DNA from 2 places in the Pantoea sp. y20 genome. Region 1 is predicted to be linked to the other one. Evidence: predicted binding sites of a transcription regulator. Region 1 holds the regulator's gene; the other holds the start of a gene.
What was found. The regulator ArgR, encoded in region 1, controls arginine synthesis, uptake and breakdown. The targets are predictions, from matches to a motif close to ANTGAATAAAAATACANT.
Positions count from the first base shown of each region.

Region 2: a site for ArgR is predicted at 3,749-3,766, ahead of argC (N-acetyl-gamma-glutamyl-phosphate reductase). Genes of this name have one in related genera too.

Region 1 is NZ_CM142816.1:3,713,484-3,722,561, reverse strand. It holds gene aaeA (p-hydroxybenzoic acid efflux pump subunit AaeA) at 1-215, shown strand, start outside; gene aaeB (p-hydroxybenzoic acid efflux pump subunit AaeB) at 227-2,179, shown strand; gene ACYAC5_RS17200 (NAD-dependent succinate-semialdehyde dehydrogenase) at 2,291-3,745, shown strand; gene ACYAC5_RS17195 (barstar family protein) at 3,771-4,040, shown strand; gene yhcN (peroxide/acid stress response protein YhcN) at 4,091-4,357, opposite strand; gene ACYAC5_RS17185 (YdgH/BhsA/McbA-like domain containing protein) at 4,459-4,725, opposite strand; gene yhcN (peroxide/acid stress response protein YhcN) at 4,816-5,079, opposite strand; gene argR (transcriptional regulator ArgR) at 5,569-6,039, opposite strand; gene mdh (malate dehydrogenase) at 6,464-7,399, shown strand; gene mscM (miniconductance mechanosensitive channel MscM) at 7,452-9,078, opposite strand, start outside.
Region 2 is NZ_CM142816.1:4,009,273-4,018,350, forward strand. It holds gene argH (argininosuccinate lyase) at 1-542, opposite strand, end outside; gene ACYAC5_RS18675 (argininosuccinate synthase) at 618-1,835, opposite strand; gene argB (acetylglutamate kinase) at 1,850-2,623, opposite strand; gene argC (N-acetyl-gamma-glutamyl-phosphate reductase) at 2,639-3,643, opposite strand; gene argE (acetylornithine deacetylase) at 3,813-4,961, shown strand; gene ppc (phosphoenolpyruvate carboxylase) at 5,209-7,860, shown strand; gene metF (methylenetetrahydrofolate reductase) at 7,986-8,882, opposite strand.

The DNA.
Region 1 (9,078 bases):
CCAGCGACAGCAAAGGCATGGCGACCATCGACTCGAATCTGGAGTGGGTGCGTCTTGCGCAGCGTGTGCCGGTGCGTATTCGTCTCGACGAGCAACCGGGCAACCGCTTCCCGGCGGGGACCACGGCGACGGTGGTGATCACCGGTGCGCAGGATCGCGAAACCAAAGTCTCGCCGCTGGCACAGTTGTTCAATCGCCTGCGTGAGTTTGGTTAAGCGAGGGCGATATGATTGAGTTTTTGCGTTTCCCGGTAAAGCTCACCTTCGCGCTGGTTGCGGCGTTGATGATTGGCTTTCACTTCAATCTGGAAACGCCGCGTTGGGCGGTAATGACCGCCGGCATCGTGGCCGGTGGTACCGCCTTTGCTGCGGGGGGCGATCCCTATTCTGGCGCGCTGCGCTATCGCGGCATTCTGCGCATCATCGGTACTTTTATTGGCTGTATCGCCGCGCTCACCATCATGATTGCCACGGTGCGCGCGCCGGTGGTGATGCTGCTGCTGTGCTGTATGTGGGCCGGCATGTGCGTGTGGCTCTCTTCGCTGATCAAAGTCGAAAACTCCTATGCGTTGGGTCTTGCCGGTTACACCGCGCTGATCATCGTGGTGACGGCGGATGCCAGCGGCGGCTTGACGCTGGCTCCGCAGTACGCGGTTGAGCGCTGCAGTGAAATCGTCATCGGTATTCTGTGTGCGATCCTCGCCGACATGCTGTTCTCGCCGCGTTCGATCAAAAAAGTGATTGAGCAGGAAGTGGACGCGCTGCTGGTGGCGCACTACAAATTGCTGCAGCTGTGCGTCGCGCATGAAGACAAAGAGGAAGTGGATAAAGCCTGGAGCGCGTTAGTGCGTCGCACCACGGCACTCAACGGCATGCGCGGCCAGCTGATGATGGAATCCTCACGCTGGAAAAACTCCAGCCGCCGCCTGCAAATGCTCAACACCTTATCGCTGACGCTGATCACGCAGGCCGCCGAAACTTTCCTGATTCAAAACTCGCGTCCGGAATACATTCCACCGCACTATCGTTTGCTGATCGAAAAAGAGGTCAACAGCGTCAACGATGTGCATAAGCGCATGAAGGTGATGCGTCGCCTGATTGGCGTGAGCAGCAAAACCGTGCCGGTGACGCTGGCGAGTTGGGTCGGCGCGGCCACTGAATATCTGCTGCTGATTAATGGCATTAAAAGTAATAGCCGCATCACCACGCTGGAAGAGAGCATTCTGCAGCGCGAGGTAGTAATTCAGGCGCGCTCTGCGGAAACCCATCACGCGATGATCAACGGTATACGTACCTTTGTCGCCACCGCGCTGGGATCGCTGTTCTGGCTGTATACCGGCTGGACATCAGGCAGCGGCTGCATGGTGATGCTGGCGGTGATTACCGCGCTGGCGATGCGTATGCCGAATCCGTTAATGATGGCGAAAGACTTCCTTTACGGCATGACGGTTGCGGTGCCGCTCGGCGCGCTCTACTTCATCTTTATTCTGCCCGCGACCCAGCAAAGTGCGCTGCTGTTGTGTATCGCCATAGGCGCGCTGGGTTTTATCGGCGGCATCTTCGTGCAGCGTCGTCAGTTGGGTACGCTGGGTGCGTTGATTGGTACCATCAACGTGCTGGTGCTGGATAACCCGATGAAGTTCGAGTTCAACGTATTCCTCGATAACGTGCTGGGCCAGGTGATTGGCTGCTTTGTAGCGATGATGGTGATTCTGCTGATTCGCGATAAATCCAAAGAGCGTACCGGACGTAAACTGCTGAATCGCTTTATGTATGCCGCAGTTGCTGCGCTGACCACTAATCAGGCGCGTCGTCGTGAAAATCACTTGCCGGCGCTGTATCAGCAACTGTTTTTGCTGCTCAACCTGTTCCCCGGCGATATCGATAAATACCGTATCGCGCTGACGCTGATTATCGGCCATCAACGCCTGCGCAATGCCGAAGTGCCGGTGAATGCAGATCTCTCGGCCTATCACCGCCAGCTGCGCTACACCGCCGACCGCATTATCTCCGCGACCAGCGATGATAAGCGGCGCTATTACTTCGAGCGGCTGCTGAAGGAGCTGGATGTGTATCAGGAAAAGCTGCAGCACTATGCTGCGCCTGATAACGTCACCGAGCCGGTGAAACGTCTGGCGCTGATGCTGGATAAGTATCAGAACACCTTAATACAAATCTGAAACTGGCCGCTGCAACCTGCAGCGGCCTTTTAGATCCCACGCTGACACAAAAACCTCTGATATTGGCATCTATACTTTCCTGACAGGACGCAAACTGACAGGAGAAAACCGATGTCCACTTCCCTGCAACAACACGAATTATTCAAGACCGGCTATTTTGCTGATGGTCAATGGCATAACGCCAGCGCCACCTTTGAGGTGACCAATCCTGCCACCGGCGAAGTTATCGCTAACGTGGCGAAAGCCGGCCAGCAAGAAACCGAACAGGCGATTGCCGCCGCGCAGCGTGCGTTTCCCGCCTGGCGCGATAAAACCGCCAAGGCGCGTGCCGAAATCCTCTATCGCTGGTATCAGCTGATCATCGAGAACAAAAGCTGGCTCGGCCAGTTGATGACGGCCGAGCAGGGTAAACCGCTTAAAGAAGCCGAAGGTGAAGTGGAATACGCCGCCAGCTTTATTCAGTGGTTTGCCGAGCAGGCGAAACGCGCCAACGGTGAAATCATCCCGCCGGCTAAACCAGGCTCGCGCATTCTGGCGACGCGGGAACCAATTGGTGTGGTCGCGGCGATCACGCCGTGGAATTTCCCAATGGCGATGCTGACGCGCAAACTTGGCCCCGCATTGGCCGCGGGCTGTACCGGCATCATCAAACCCGCTAACAACACACCGCTGAGCGCCTTCGCGTTGCTGGCGCTGGCGCAGAAAGCCGGTGTGCCTGATGGCGTACTCAATGCGGTGGCGGGCGATACGCATGCCATCAGCGACGCGATCATGGCCAGCAAGGCGGTGCGCAAAATCTCCTTTACCGGTTCCACCGCGGTGGGCAAAACGCTGATGCGTAATGCGGCTGAAACCATGAAAAAGGTCTCGATGGAGTTAGGCGGCAACGCGCCTTACATCGTGTTTGATGATGCCGATATTGATGCGGCGGTGCAGGGCGCGATTGCCAACAAATTCCGCAACGCCGGGCAGGTGTGCGTCAGCGTCAACCGCTTCTATGTGCACAACGCGGTGTACGATCGCTTCGTTAATCAACTGGCCGATGCGGTGGGCAAACTAAAAGTCGGAAATGGCGTGGAAGAAGGGGTGATCGTTGGCCCGCTGATTGAGCCGTCCGCGCTGGAGAAAGTGGAAGAGCACGTCAAAGATGCATTGAGTAAAGGCGGCAAATTGCTGGTCGGCGGCGAACGTCATCCTCTTGGCGGCAACTTCTGGCAACCAACGGTGATTGGCGAAGCGCATGAAGAGATGAAGCTGGCGCAGGAAGAGACGTTTGGTCCGGTTGCGGCTTGCTTCCGCTTTGACGATGAAGCCGAGGTGATTGCGCGTGCCAACAATACCGAATTCGGCCTGGCGGCTTACTTCTACACGCAGAATCTGCAGCGGGTATTCCGCGTCTCAGCGGCGCTGGAAGCGGGCATGATCGGCATTAACGAATGCGCGGTATCCACTGAGCTGGCACCGTTTGGCGGCGTGAAAGAGTCTGGACTGGGACGCGAAGGATCGGTGTTGGGGATGGAAGAGTATCTGGAAGTTAAAGCGTTGCACCTCGGCGGGCTCAGCTAGCCGCAACAACCAAGAGGGCGTCATGATGAGAACCGAGCGTTTCGATTTCGACGAGATTGTCGATCAAGCCCATTTTTATCGACAGTTTAGCGATCGTTTTGCGTTAGCCGATCTCGCCATCAACGATCTTGACGATCTTTGGGATGCGATTATAGGTGAGCAACTGCCGTTGCCGCTGGAGATTGAATTTGTAAATCTGGGGAAAGGGCAGAAACGCCGGTATGGCGCATTGATCCTGCTATTTGATGAAGCAGAAGAGGAGCTGGAAGGCCAGCTCCGCTTCAATATAAAGTAAAAAGGGCCCCGGCGAGCGGGGCCAAAGGGTTCGTCTTAATTGACGAGGAATTACTTATACAGCTCAGCTGTCACGTGGTAGCTGTCGCCGGTTTTCGCTTCAATCACTTTGTAAGCGCTGGCACCTTGCTCATCCGCTTTCTGAGAAAGCTCGGCACGATAGTCCATTGGCGAACCGCCGGTTCCGCTGATTGAAATGGTGCTGCCGGTAGGTTGCAGATTCTGCGCCTGTTGTTCGGTGACCAGTTGTGCTGCAGAAGCACCAAAGGCGAACAGGGAAAGCAGGGTAGCAGTTGCGATGGTTGTTTTGATTTTCATAATTTTCTCCTCGTTTAATCAACAACCTGCGGCAGAAAAGGGGTGGCGGGTCGTCGATCTATTGCCTGGCGCCATCAAGGCACCGGACGTTCAATTAGTGATTATTTGTACAGTTCAGCAGTTACGTGGAAAGTATCGCCACGGTTGCTTTCGATGATGCGGTAATGGCTGGCACCCTGCGCATCGGCTTTCTGTGACAGTTCCTGACGCACGTTGGTCTGGTCGCCGTTAACACCGCTCACGCTGATGGTTTGGTTCAGAGATTGCAGCTGTTCAGCTTGTTGGTTTGAAACCAGGCTGGCGGCACTCGCGCCAAAAGAAAGAACAGAAGCCAGGCCCAGTACTGCGATAGCTAATTTACTTTTCATGATTCACTCTCCTGAAATGGGGGCCGGCAACCTGAGAGGCAAGAGCGTCTCAAACGGGTCGCCGTTCACATTGCTTTTCAAGCCAATAACTTATTTGTACAGCTCAGCGGTTGCGTGGTAGCTGTCACCGGTATTCGCCTCAACCACGCGATAGGCTTTCGCACCTTGCTGGTCGGCTTTATCGTTTAACTGCTGACGGATATCCATTGGAGAACCGCCCACGCCGCTGACGCTGATGGTGCCCGCAGGTTGCAGATTCGCAGCCTGTTCAGCATTAATAGAATCTGCTGCAAAAGCACCAAATGACAGGGCAGAGAGAACACTTAAAGTCGCGATAGTAGTTTTAACGTTCATGGTATTTTTCCTCGTCGTCTATTTTTATCTTTTTCTTTCGTGTGATTTGCATCACGAAAACAAGTATAGATCTAATCACCCATGAAATTAATACCGAGCTAATAATGTTTGGTTGTAATTCTTTATCCTTATGGCACTTTTTTAGAACCTGAAGTTATAAAAAACGCCTGGATCTTAACCATAGGTGGTTATTTCACCGTAAAAACAATGATCTACATCAAATTATCTTTTAGTGCGAAAGATCGTGGTTGATCTCGTTGGCTGATAAAGATAGAGAAGGGAAAGACACTGAGCACAATGTGTAAAGCAGCGTAAAATAGCGCATAAGGTTAAATAGGCACAAAGGTCGTACCAATAATAGCGGCTGAAAAGAACCGCCAGGCATATGGATAACTTATTATTTACAAAGGGATTTGTAACAGAATGGTTACGAATGAAGCGCAAAGGGCAAGATTACCGGCAGAGGAACTGCCGGTATGCAGCAGGGTTTTATAGCTCTTGTTCGAATAAAACCAGTATCGCGTCGTACAGCTGTTTTACCGAGAAGGTGCGCGCGGGGGTAATAAAGATGGTGTCATCACCGGCAATGGTGCCGAGAATGCCTTCCGCTTTGCCCAGCGAATCCAGCAGGCGCGCAATCAGCTGCGCCGCGCCCGGACTGGTGTGAATCACCACTAACGCATCGTTGTAATCGATATCCAGCACCAGATTTTTCAGCGGGCTGGTGGTGGTGGGCACGCCGAGTTCAGCAGGCAGGCAGTAAACCATCTCCATCTTGGCGTTGCGCGTGCGCACCGCGCCAAACTTGGTCAGCATGCGAGAAACTTTGGACTGATTAATATTCTCGAAGCCGTCTTCCTGCAGCGCCTGCACGATTTCGCCCTGGGAGCTGAATTTCTCTTCCTTCAATAAGGCTTTAAACGCCTTAATCAAGTCGTCTTGTTTCGATGGGTTTCGCATAAGCTACCAATTAAAAAGGGGTTGCAGAGGGCAACAGGCCCACGGCAGATAAATTATTATGCATTTAGATGAATTTTTATGCAATAAGTCTGGTAAGAGAATCGCGGTAATGACCTGCGGGGCGGGCATCATAACAGAATATGATGTTGCACCAAAATCGCGGGTGGACGCGCAAAGCGAAGGTTGCAAAGTTGTTATATTATTGAAGTGGTAACAACAATATCGATGATCATTGCCGTCCATTGTCTTCTGGCTGCGAATGAATCATTCAGGCGACTTCTGAAGTGGAGATGTCTCGGGAGCCGATTGCGGCGTAGTGTTTAGTGCGCGACAGGTTTAGTCGCTATCGCCTGAGAAGTTGATTAAACTCGTAACCTGATGGATTTTCGGCATATCTCTGCCCCACCTTAATAAGGAGTTCAGGATGAAAGTTGCCGTTCTCGGTGCCGCTGGTGGTATTGGCCAGGCGCTCGCACTGCTGCTCAAAACGCAATTACCCGCAGGCTCAGCTCTCTCACTTTACGATATCGCCCCGGTAACGCCCGGTGTGGCGGTCGATCTCAGTCATATCCCAACGGCAGTCACCGTGGAAGGGTTTAGCGGTGAAGATGCTACGCCTGCGCTGCATGGTGCTGATGTGGTGCTGATCTCCGCGGGTGTGGCACGTAAGCCGGGCATGGATCGCGCCGACCTGTTTAACGTCAACGCCGGTATCGTGCGTAACCTGATCGAGCAGGTTGCCAGTACCGCGCCAAAAGCGCTGATTGGCGTCATCACCAATCCGGTGAATACGACGGTGGCGATTGCGGCCGAAGTGCTGAAAAAAGCCGGCGTGTATGACAAGAATCGCCTGTTTGGCGTTTCCACCCTCGATATCATCCGTGCCAATACCTTTGTCGCGGCGCTAAAAGGCAAGCAGCCTAACGAGATTGAAGTGCCGGTGGTGGGCGGGCATTCCGGCGTAACGATTCTGCCGCTGCTGTCGCAGGTGAAAGGCGTGAGCTTCAGCGAGCAGGAAGTGGCGGATCTCACCAAACGTATCCAGAACGCGGGCACCGAAGTGGTGGAAGCCAAAGCCGGTGGCGGATCGGCGACGCTGTCGATGGGACAGGCAGCGGCCCGTTTTGGCCTGTCATTGATTCGTGCCCTGCAAGGCGAAGCCAACGTGGTGGAGTGCGCGTATGTGGAAGGCGATGGCGAATATGCCCGCTTCTTCTCGCAGCCGCTGCTGCTGGGCAAAAACGGTATCGTTGAACGCCGTCCGCTGGGCACGCTGAGTGCCTTTGAACAGCAGGCGCTAAACGGCATGCTGGAAACGCTGAAGAAAGATATCGCGCAGGGCGAAGAGTTTGTGAAGTGATAAACTCCGAGCGGCAATAAAAAACGCCCGGCATCTGCCGGGCGTTTTGTTTTTATAATCCGCCAGATTTGAAGGTCTTATTGGCGGGCGCACCGTTAGTCGCGGGGTTTTGCTTTCCTAACGTCTCCATGCGTACCTGGAATGGTGGGAACGGCATCTCAATGCCGTGCTCCTCAAAGCCGCGCAGAATCAGCTGATGCAGTTCATGGCGCAGCGGCATGCGATGCCCCATCTCCGCCGCATGCACGCGCAGTTCAAACAGCTGAATACCTTGCTGCAGATCGACCAGGAACACATCCGGCGCCGGCATATCGAGCACGTAGGTGCAGCGATCGGCCGCTTGCTTAAGAATGTTGGTCACTTCATCACTGTTGACTCTGGCGGGCGCTGGAATCGTCAGCACCACACGCGTCACTGAATCCGACAGCGACCAGTTCACGAACTGCTCAGTAATGAAAGCCTTATTCGGCACGATGATCTCTTTGCGGTCCCAATCGGTGATGGTGGTGGCACGCGTGTTGATGCGCGTAATGCTGCCAGTCAGGTCGCGAATGGTCACGGTATCGCCAATACGGATCGGTTTCTCAAACAGGATAATCAGGCCGGAGATAAAGTTAGCGAAAATCTCCTGCATCCCGAAGCCCAAACCCAGACCCAACGCAGCAACCAGCCACTGCAGCTTCGACCACTCAATGCCCATCATTGAGAAGCCAATCAAGCCGCCAATCAGCATCAAAGCATACTTGGTCAAAGTGGTAATGGCGTAACCGGTGCCCGGCGCCAAACTGAGATGCTGCAACAGCGCCAGTTCCAGCAACGCGGGCATGTTACGCACCAGCTGCGTGGTGATGATCAGCACCAGAATCGCAATCAACACCGCACCCAGCGTAATCGCCTGCACGCTGTCCACACCCTGAATGGTGGTGCTGGCATTCCACAGCGGAATGTTATCAAGGAAGCTAAACGCCGAGTGGATTTCTGACCACAGCACAATCACCGAAACCAGCGCAATCAGCGTCAGGATTGAACGCACCAGACGCAGCGACTGTGCGCTGATCTCATCAAGATCAATGCTTGGCTCATCGATTTCGATGGTGTCGGCATTCGCTGGCGTTGATTGCTCTTTCTCTTCTTCGCTGCGCGCGCGGTTGGCCAGCATATCGGCACGACGCTGACGTGCACGGTCAAAGGCGATGCGGCGGCGCTGAATCAGCATCCAGCGGCGGATGATGTGATACACCACCAGCAGGAAGAACCAGATGCCCACCGAGGTTTCCAGACGCGCCAGCAGCGCCTGCGCGGTGGCGAGATAACCGATGCAGGAGGCGAGGGCAGCCACCAGCGGCAGGGCAATCATCAGGTTCCACAAAATGCGGTTTACGAAGTTATCGCCGTTGCCCTCTTTATCCAGATAGAGCGGAATACCGGCGCGTTTCAGGCTAACGGTAACGATACTCAGCGCGCCACAAATCAGGATGAAGCACACGCGTCCCAGCGTGCCGGAGAATTGCGGATCGTCGAGATTGGCAAAGGCGATCAGCAGCATGATCAGCGGCACAATCAGCCCCACCGACAGCGAGTAATAGCGCATGGCACGCGCCACGCGCGCTTGCGGCCAACGGAAATGCACCACAAACAAGCCATCGGGACGTGCAAACGCGGCGCTGATCATAAAGGCC
Region 2 (9,078 bases), 300 kb from region 1:
CTCTCGTCACGCGCCAGCATCTCAACGTACGCCAGGCACCAATGCGCGAACGTCACCGGTTGCGCACGCTGCAGGTGCGTGTAACCCGGCATCACCGCGTCCTGATTGGCTTGTGCCGTGGCGACCAGCGCCGATTGCAGCTCACGCGTCGCCTCCAGCAGCACGGCAACCTGCTCTTTGCACCACAGTTTCAGATCGGTCGCGACCTGATCGTTACGGCTACGGCCGGTGTGCAATTTCTTGCCCAGCGCGCCGACTTTGTCAATCAGCTTGCCTTCCACCCAGCTGTGAATATCTTCCGCATCGCTTTGCAGAATCTGCTCAGGATTGGCGCGTACCTCGGCCAGCAGTTCATTCAACGCGCTTTCCAGCTGTTGCTGCTCTTCATTGGTCAGCACGTTGACCGTCACCAGTGCTTTTGACCAGGCAATCGAGCCGGTAATGTCCTGCTCGGCCAGGCGATAGTCAAAACGCAGCGAGTCGTTGAACTGTTTGAACCGTTGGTCTGCTGCCTGCGAAAAACGTCCGCCCCAAAGTGCCATCTGCATTACTCCTGAATCTGTTATAGAAAAGGCGGCCCGAAGCCGCCCTTGCAAAATAGGTCGATTGCCGCGGTATTACTTCTTCTGCTCGTTCAGCGCACGAATGCGTGAAGAGAGTGAGAACAAGCGGATAAAGCCGCCCGCGTGACGGTGATCGTAAACTTCGTCTTCGCCAAAGGTGGCGAACTCTTCTGAGTACAGGCTGTTAGCAGAGGTTTTCTGAATCGCCGTGGCCTGGCCTTTATACAGCTGCAGTACCACTTCGCCATTCACCTCTTCTGCCAATGATTCAGCTGCGGCCTGGATAGATTTACGCAGCGGCGCGAACCAGCGACCATCGTAAACCACGTAAGACATTTCATGGCCCAGCTGCTCACGCCATTTGAAGCTATCGCGATCCAGCACCAGCTGTTCAACCGCACGCAGCGCGTTAACCATGATGGTGCCGCCTGGAGTTTCGTAGCAGCCGCGGGACTTGATGCCTACCAGACGGTTTTCCACGATGTCGATACGGCCGACGCCGTGTTTCGCGCCCAGCACGTTGAGTTTTTCCAGGCACTGGAACGGGCTCAGCGTCTCGCCATTCACCGCCACCACGCGACCTTTCTCCACGGTGACCGTGACATTTTCTGGCTGATCGGGCGCTTCCAGCGGATCAACGGTCCACACCCAGCAATCTTTATTCGGTGCATTGGCTGGGCTTTCCAGCACGCCGCCTTCGGTAGAGATGTGCCATGCGTTCTCGTCACGGCTGTAGATTTTTTCCAGCGACGCGGTGGTCGGGATATTGCGCTCTTTCAGGTAATCCAGCAGCGCTTCACGTGAACGCAGGTCCCACTCACGCCATGGCGCAACCACTTTCAGTTGTGGAGCCAGCGCGGTGTAGGTGGTTTCGAAACGCACCTGATCGTTACCTTTACCGGTTGCGCCGTGGCACAGCGCATCTGCGCCCACTTTCAGCGCCAGCTCAACCTGGGCTTTAGCGATAATCGGACGCGCCATAGACGTACCCAGCAGATAAGTGCCTTCGTACAGGGCGCCAGTCTGCAGAACCGGATACACGTATTCGCTGATGAACGCTTCACGCAGGTCAACCACGTGGCACTCAGACGCACCTGACTGCAGCGCTTTCTTCTCAACGCCTTCCAGATCGGCTGGATCCTGGCCAATGTTCGCCACGAACGCCACCACTTCACAGCCGCCATAGTTCTCTTTCAACCATGGAATGATGGCTGAAGTATCCAGACCGCCGGAGTAGGCCAGAACGATTTTTTTGATGTTTTGCGTGCTCATGTCTTAATCCTTGATTATGCGAGAATCCGGGTGCCAATCGACACGCCGTTGAAAAGGGTTGGCAGTTGTTCAGCATGACGCCAGCTGGCGATATCGACCGGGCGACCGAGCGTGCGGGCGGCATCAAGCGCCGCGTTCACTTTCACGATCATGCCATCGGTGATGATGCCCTGCGCAATCAGCTGCTCCGCTTTCGCGGCGGTCATCTCTTCGATGCGCTGACCTTTGCCGTCGAGAATACCGCTGACATCAGACAACAGCACCAAATCGGCACCGATGGTCGCAGCCAGTGCGGTGGCGGCCTGGTCGGCGTTGACGTTCATCAACTCGCCGCCGTCGGTGATGCCAATCGAGCTGATCACCGGCATGTAGCCCGCCGCCAGCAGCGTGTTCACCAGCGCCGGATTGCCCGGCGTCGCGTTGCCAACGTGTCCCAGCTCTTCATCGAACTGCGCCACGTTGACCAGACTGGCATCGCCGAGGCACAAACCCACCGCGCCGATGCCATATTTCTTCGCCCACGCCAGCAGCGTTTTATTGGCGGTACCGGCTAACGCACCGGTAATAATGTCAATCTGATCGGCTGGCGTCACGCGCAAACCGTTCTTCTTTTTCACCGGCAGCGCGAGCTTCTTCATCAGCTCGTCCACCACGCAACCGCCGCCGTGCACAATGATCAGCGGACGCTGATGTTCATTGCGGTACGCCAGCAGGGCATCAAACAGACGAGCCAGCGCTTCTTCGCTATCCAGCAGCACGCCACCCAGTTTAATGATCAATGGATTCATTGCGTTATCCGTTCGTTAAATCAGAGACAGCGTTTCGGGGAAGCCGAAACGAATGTTTAAACACTGAACCGCCTGCGATGAGGCGCCTTTCAGCAGGTTATCTTCGGCAGCCACCACAATCAGGTGCTCGCCTTGCATGGCGAAGCCGATGTCGCAGAACGGCAAACCGACCACCGCTTTCAGCGCTGGGACGCCTTTGTCATAGACGCGCACCAGCGGTTTATCGTGGTAGGCGCTATGGAAGGCATCCGCCACATCCTGCTGCGTCACGCCCGCTTTCAGGCGGCAAGTGGTGGTCGATAAAATCCCGCGTGGGAAGCTGCCCAGATGTGGCGTGAAGATCACCGGCGTACCGAGATGCGCCACAATTTCCGGGTGATGACGATGATTAAACAAACCGTACGGCTGCAAGCTCACTTCACAGAAGCTGGTGCCAACGTTGGCTTTGCGCCCTGCGCCGCTCACGCCGCTGGTGGCGTTAATCACCGGCCACTGTGCATCGTTAAGCAGACCCGCTGCGATCAGCGGTTTCAGCGAAAGCTGGGCTGCGGTTGGGTAGCAACCCGGCACCGCAACCAGCTCTGCGTCTTTGATTTTGTCGTGCTGCCATTCGGCCAGGCCGTAAACCGCCTTGTCCAGCCAATCCTGATGCTGATGGCTGAAGCCGTAATATTGGGTATAGAACGCATCGTCGTTTACGCGGAACGCGCCGGAGAGATCGAACACCACGCAACCGGCTTTGAGGAATTCAGGTGCCAGATCGTGGCTGACTTCGTGAGCCGTGGCGAGGAACACCACGTCCACTTTGTCGGCCCATTCAGCGGCATCGCTCAGCGGCTGCAGCGGCAAATCGACAATGCCTTTGAGCTGTGGATGCAAATCCGACAATAACTTTCCAGCATCCGGGCTTTGCGCTGAAACCGCCAAAGCGGTTATGTTCATATGCGGATGGCGATTCAGGTAGGTGGCAAGCTCTACGCCAGCGTAACCACTGGCACCAACGATCAGCGTATTCAACATCAGGCTGTATACCTTATTACAGTCACACGTATCGGGTCGCGGCCTTGCCCCGTTGCCCAGAATGCCGTTTGCGGAAGATTTGATGCTTCACATGCAAGCGACGTTATTGTATTTTTATTCACTATTAATGCATGAATATTGATACATCCTAACCCAAGGACCGTCAACAGTGAAGACAAAATTACCACCTTTTATCGAACTCTACCGCCAGTTGATTGCCACGCCATCAATCAGCGCAACCGACAGCGCACTGGATCAGAGTAATGAAACTTTAATCAATTTGCTGGCCGGCTGGTTCCGCGATATTGGCTTCAGTGTTGAAGTGCAGCCGGTGCCTGGCACGCGGCATAAATTCAACATGCTGGCGCGCAGCGGATTGGGCGCAGGCGGCTTGTTATTGGCGGGTCATACCGACACCGTGCCTTACGATGACGGCCGCTGGACGCGCGATCCTTTCACGCTGACCGAACACGACAACAAGCTGTACGGCCTCGGCACCGCCGACATGAAAGGCTTCTTCGCCTTTATTCTGGATGCGCTGCGTGACGTTGACGTGACCAAACTCAGCAAGCCGCTCTACGTCCTCGCCACCGCCGACGAAGAGACCACCATGGCGGGCGCGAAGTATTTCTCTGAATCCACCCAATTGCGTCCGGATTGCGCCATCATCGGCGAGCCCACCTCACTTAAGCCGGTGCGCGCGCATAAAGGTCATCTGTCGAATGTGATTCGTATTCAGGGGCAATCAGGCCACTCCAGCGATCCGTCACGCGGCGTTAACGCCATTGAACTGATGCATGAATCCATTACCCAGCTGATGCAGCTGCGTAACACGCTGAAAGAGCGTTACAACCACGATGGTTTTGCCATTCCTTATCCAACCATGAACTTTGGTCATATTCACGGTGGCGACGCCGCCAACCGCATCTGCGCCTGCTGTGAATTGCACATGGATATTCGTCCGCTGCCGGGCTTAACCCTGAGCGATTTGGATGGTCTGCTAAATGACGCGCTGGCGCCGGTAAGTGCGCGCTGGCCGGGACGTCTTACCGTGGGCGAGCTGCATCCGCCGATTCCAGGCTACGAATGTCCGGCCGATCATGAGCTGGTGCAAGTGGTGGAGAAGCTGCTGGGCGTGCCAACCGAAGTGGTGAACTATTGCACTGAAGCGCCTTTTATCCAGCAGTTGTGCCCAACGCTGGTATTAGGCCCGGGATCTATCAATCAAGCCCATCAACCTGATGAGTTTATTGATACCGCATTTATCAAGCCGACTCATGCGCTTATCACCCAAGTCGTACAGCATTTTTGTCATTGATGAACAACAAATGGGGCATTTCACTGTTAAATCAGCAAATTGCCCCGTCATTGTTCGGGATTTGATAATAAGAATAACTTATCTTGCTTCGCTGCAAGCAAATTCTTTGAATTTCCGCCATTTAGCAGCACATTTACGTAGATTTAAGGCAATTGACGCGCAGGAAGATACGTGGCTAGATAAAAGACGATGTTATGCCCGTTGGGCGTAAGAGTATTAAAAAAGACGATAAGGGTGTCAGGGTCCAATGAACGAACAATATTCCGCAATGCGAAGTAATGTCAGTATGCTCGGCAAACTGCTCGGGGATACGATTAAGGATGCACTAGGAGAGAACATCCTCGACCAGGTGGAGACCATCCGTAAACTCTCTAAGTCATCCCGTGCGGGAAATGACACTCATCGTCAGGAACTGCTGACCACGCTGCAAAATCTGTCGAACGACGAGCTGCTGCCGGTGGCGCGTGCGTTTAGCCAGTTTCTTAATCTCACCAACGTCGCTGAACAGTATCAAACCATTTCGCGTAGCGGCGATGGCGCGAACCATCCTGAACTGCTGAAAAAGACTTTCGAACGTCTGAAACAGCAAGGCGATATCAGCGAAGCGGCGATCCGCCAGTCGATTGAAGAGCTGTCGCTGGAGCTGGTGCTGACTGCACACCCCACCGAAATTACCCGCCGCACGCTGATCCATATGCTGGGCGAAGTGAACAGCTGTTTGCAGCAACTCGATCATAGCGATATCTCTGACTACGAACGCACCCAGGTGATGCGCCGTCTGCGCCAGCTGGTGGCACAAGCGTGGCACACCGACGAAATCCGCAAATACCGTCCAACGCCGATCGATGAAGCCAAATGGGGCTTTGCCGTGGTCGAAAACAGCCTGTGGCAAGGCGTGCCAGCCTTCCTGCGTGAGCTGAATGAGCAAGTGGAAGAGGCCTTTGGTATTAAGCTGCCGGTCGATTTCGTGCCGATTAAATTTACCTCGTGGATGGGCGGCGACCGTGACGGCAACCCGAACGTCACCGCACCGATTACCCGCCACGCGATGCAGCTGAGCCGCTGGAAGGCCGCGGACCTGTTCCTGCGCGATATCGGCGTGCTGATTTCCGAGCTGTCGATGTCCGAATGCAGCGACGAAGTGCGCGAGCTGTGCGGCGATGCGGAAGCGCTGGAGCCGTACCGCATGGTGCTGAAGCGCCTTCGCGGCCAGCTGATGACCACGCAGGCTTACCTTGGCCGTCGTCTGAAAGGCGAGCGCCTGCCGCGTCCGGCCGATTTGCTGGTCTCTAACGATCAGCTGTGGGATCCGCTGTTCGCTATCTATCAATCTCTGCAGCAGTGCGGCATGGGCATCATCGCCAATGGTCAGCTGCTGGACACGCTGCGCCGCGTGAAGTGTTTCGGCGTGCCGCTGGTGCGCATTGATATCCGTCAGGAGAGCACTCGCCATACCCAGGCGATTGCCGAAGTAACGCGTTATCTCGGCCTCGGTGATTACGAAAGCTGGTCAGAAGCGGATAAACAAGCCTTCCTGATTCGCGAACTGAATTCCAAGCGTCCGCTGTTGCCGCATCAGTGGGAACCGGGCGATGAGACGCGCGAAGTGCTGGATACCTGCAAAGTGGTGGCCGAAGCGCCGCAGGGTTCAATTGCTTCCTACGTGATCTCCATGGCGAAAACGCCGTCGGACGTGCTGGCCGTGCATCTGCTGCTGAAAGAAGCCGGCATTCCTTACGCCATGCCGGTTGCGCCGCTGTTCGAAACCCTTGATGACCTGAACAACGCCAACGATGTGATGACGCAGTTGCTGAACATCGACTGGTATCGCGGCTTTATCAATGGCAAACAGATGGTGATGATTGGCTATTCCGACTCGGCGAAAGATGCCGGCGTGATGGCCGCCAGCTGGGCGCAATATCAGGCGCAGGACGCACTGATCAAAACCTGTGAAAGCGCGGGCATCACGCTGACGCTGTTCCACGGACGCGGCGGCTCAATCGGTCGTGGCGGCGCGCCAGCCCATGCGGCGCTGTTGTCACAACCGCCGGGCAGCCTGAAAGGTGGCCTGCGCGTGACCGAACAGGGCGAGATGATTCGCTTCAAATACGGTTTGCCCGAAGTCACTATCGCCAGCCTGTCGCTGTATACCGGTGCGATTCTGGAAGCCAACCTGCTGCCACCGCCGGAACCCAAGCGCGAATGGCAGGAGATCATGAATGGTCTGTCGGCGCACTCCTGCACGATGTATCGCGGCTATGTGCGTGAGAATCCGGACTTCGTGCCCTATTTCCGCTCAGCCACGCCAGAGCAGGAGCTGGGCAAATTGCCGCTGGGTTCACGTCCGGCTAAACGTCGCCCAACCGGCGGTGTGGAATCGCTGCGTGCCATTCCGTGGATCTTCGCCTGGACGCAGAACCGCCTGATGCTGCCAGCCTGGCTGGGCGCGGGTGCCGCGTTGCAGAAAGCGATGGATGAAGGTCATCAGGATGAGCTGGAGAACATGTGCCGCGAGTGGCCATTCTTCGCCACACGTCTTGGCATGCTGGAGATGGTGTTCTCGAAAGCCGATTTGTGGCTGGCGGAGTACTACGATCAGCGTCTGGTGGATAAATCACTGTGGTCGCTCGGCAAGCAGCTGCGCGATCAGCTGGATGCGGATATCAAAGCGGTGTTGACCATCGCTAACGATGCCCATCTGATGGCTGACCAACCGTGGATTGCTGAGTCCATCGCGCTGCGTAACGTTTATACCGATCCACTGAACGTGTTGCAGGCTGAACTGCTGCATCGTTCACGTGCGCAGGAAGAGCGCGGTGATGAGCCAGATGCGCGTGTAGAACAAGCGCTGATGGTGACGATCGCGGGTGTTGCAGCGGGTATGCGTAATACCGGTTAATTTTTCCCCTCACCCTAACCCTCTCCCGCTGGCGGGAGAGGGAACCAATCAAGCACAGGTGTTTCAACATTGCTCCACCTAACCCTTCCCTCGCCCGCTGGCGGGAGAGGGACAGGGTGAGGGCATTAACCTCCCATCGCCGGACGCACACCCAGCGTGTGGCAAATGGCGTAACTCAACTCGGCGCGGTTCAGCGTATAGAAATGAAAATCCTTCACCCCTTCCCGCGACAGGATTTTCACCATGTCCATGGCGACGCTGGCACCGACCATTTTGCGCGTCTCCGGATCGTTATCCAGACCTTCAAACATTGCACTCATCCATCCCGGCACCCGCACATTGGTCATGGTGGCGAAGCGTTGTAGCTGTTTAAAGTTAGAGACCGGCAAAATACCCGGCACGATCTCCACGTCGATACCGGTTGCGACACAGCGATCGCGGAAGCGCAGGTAGCTTTCAACATCGAAGAAGAACTGCGTGATGGCGCGGTTAGCACCGGCATCAATTTTGCGTTTCAGGTTAATCAAATCGGCCTGCGCGCTTTTCGCTTCGGGATGCACTTCCGGATAGGCCGCCACCGAGATGTCAAAATCGCCAACGTCTTTCAGCAGCGCCACCAAATCCGAACCGTACATCTCCGGCTTGCCGCTGCCTGGCGGTAAATCACCGCGCAGTGCCACGATATGACGAATGCCGCTATCCCAGTAATCACGCGCGATGCCGCGCAACTCATCACGCGTAGCATCGATACAGGTCAGATGCGGTGCGGCTTCCAGACCAGTACGATCTTTGATGCCTTTGATGATGCTATGTGTACGATCGCGCTCGCCCGAGTTGGCACCGTAGGTGACGGAGACGAATTTCGGCTTCAGGCTGCTCAGTCGATCGATTGAGCTCCACAGGGTTTCTTCCATTTCGCTGGTACGTGGCGGGAAAAATTCGAAAGAGACATTAATTTGCCCGTTCAGCTCAGCCAGGCTCTGGTTCAACGCTTCGCGTTGATTGGCGTGAAAGAAACTCATCCTAATTACCTCGTCATCACACATCGATTATTTTGCGGCCTTCGAACATCCATACGTTTAGACGTCCAGATGCACAAAATGAACGATTCCCACGTTAGCGTCAACTGAAAATTAATGAACAGGCGTGACAAATCTTCACTCAAGGTGAAAGCGTTTCATGATGCGCGGGGGAAGGTGAAGATTGCAGACGGACGAT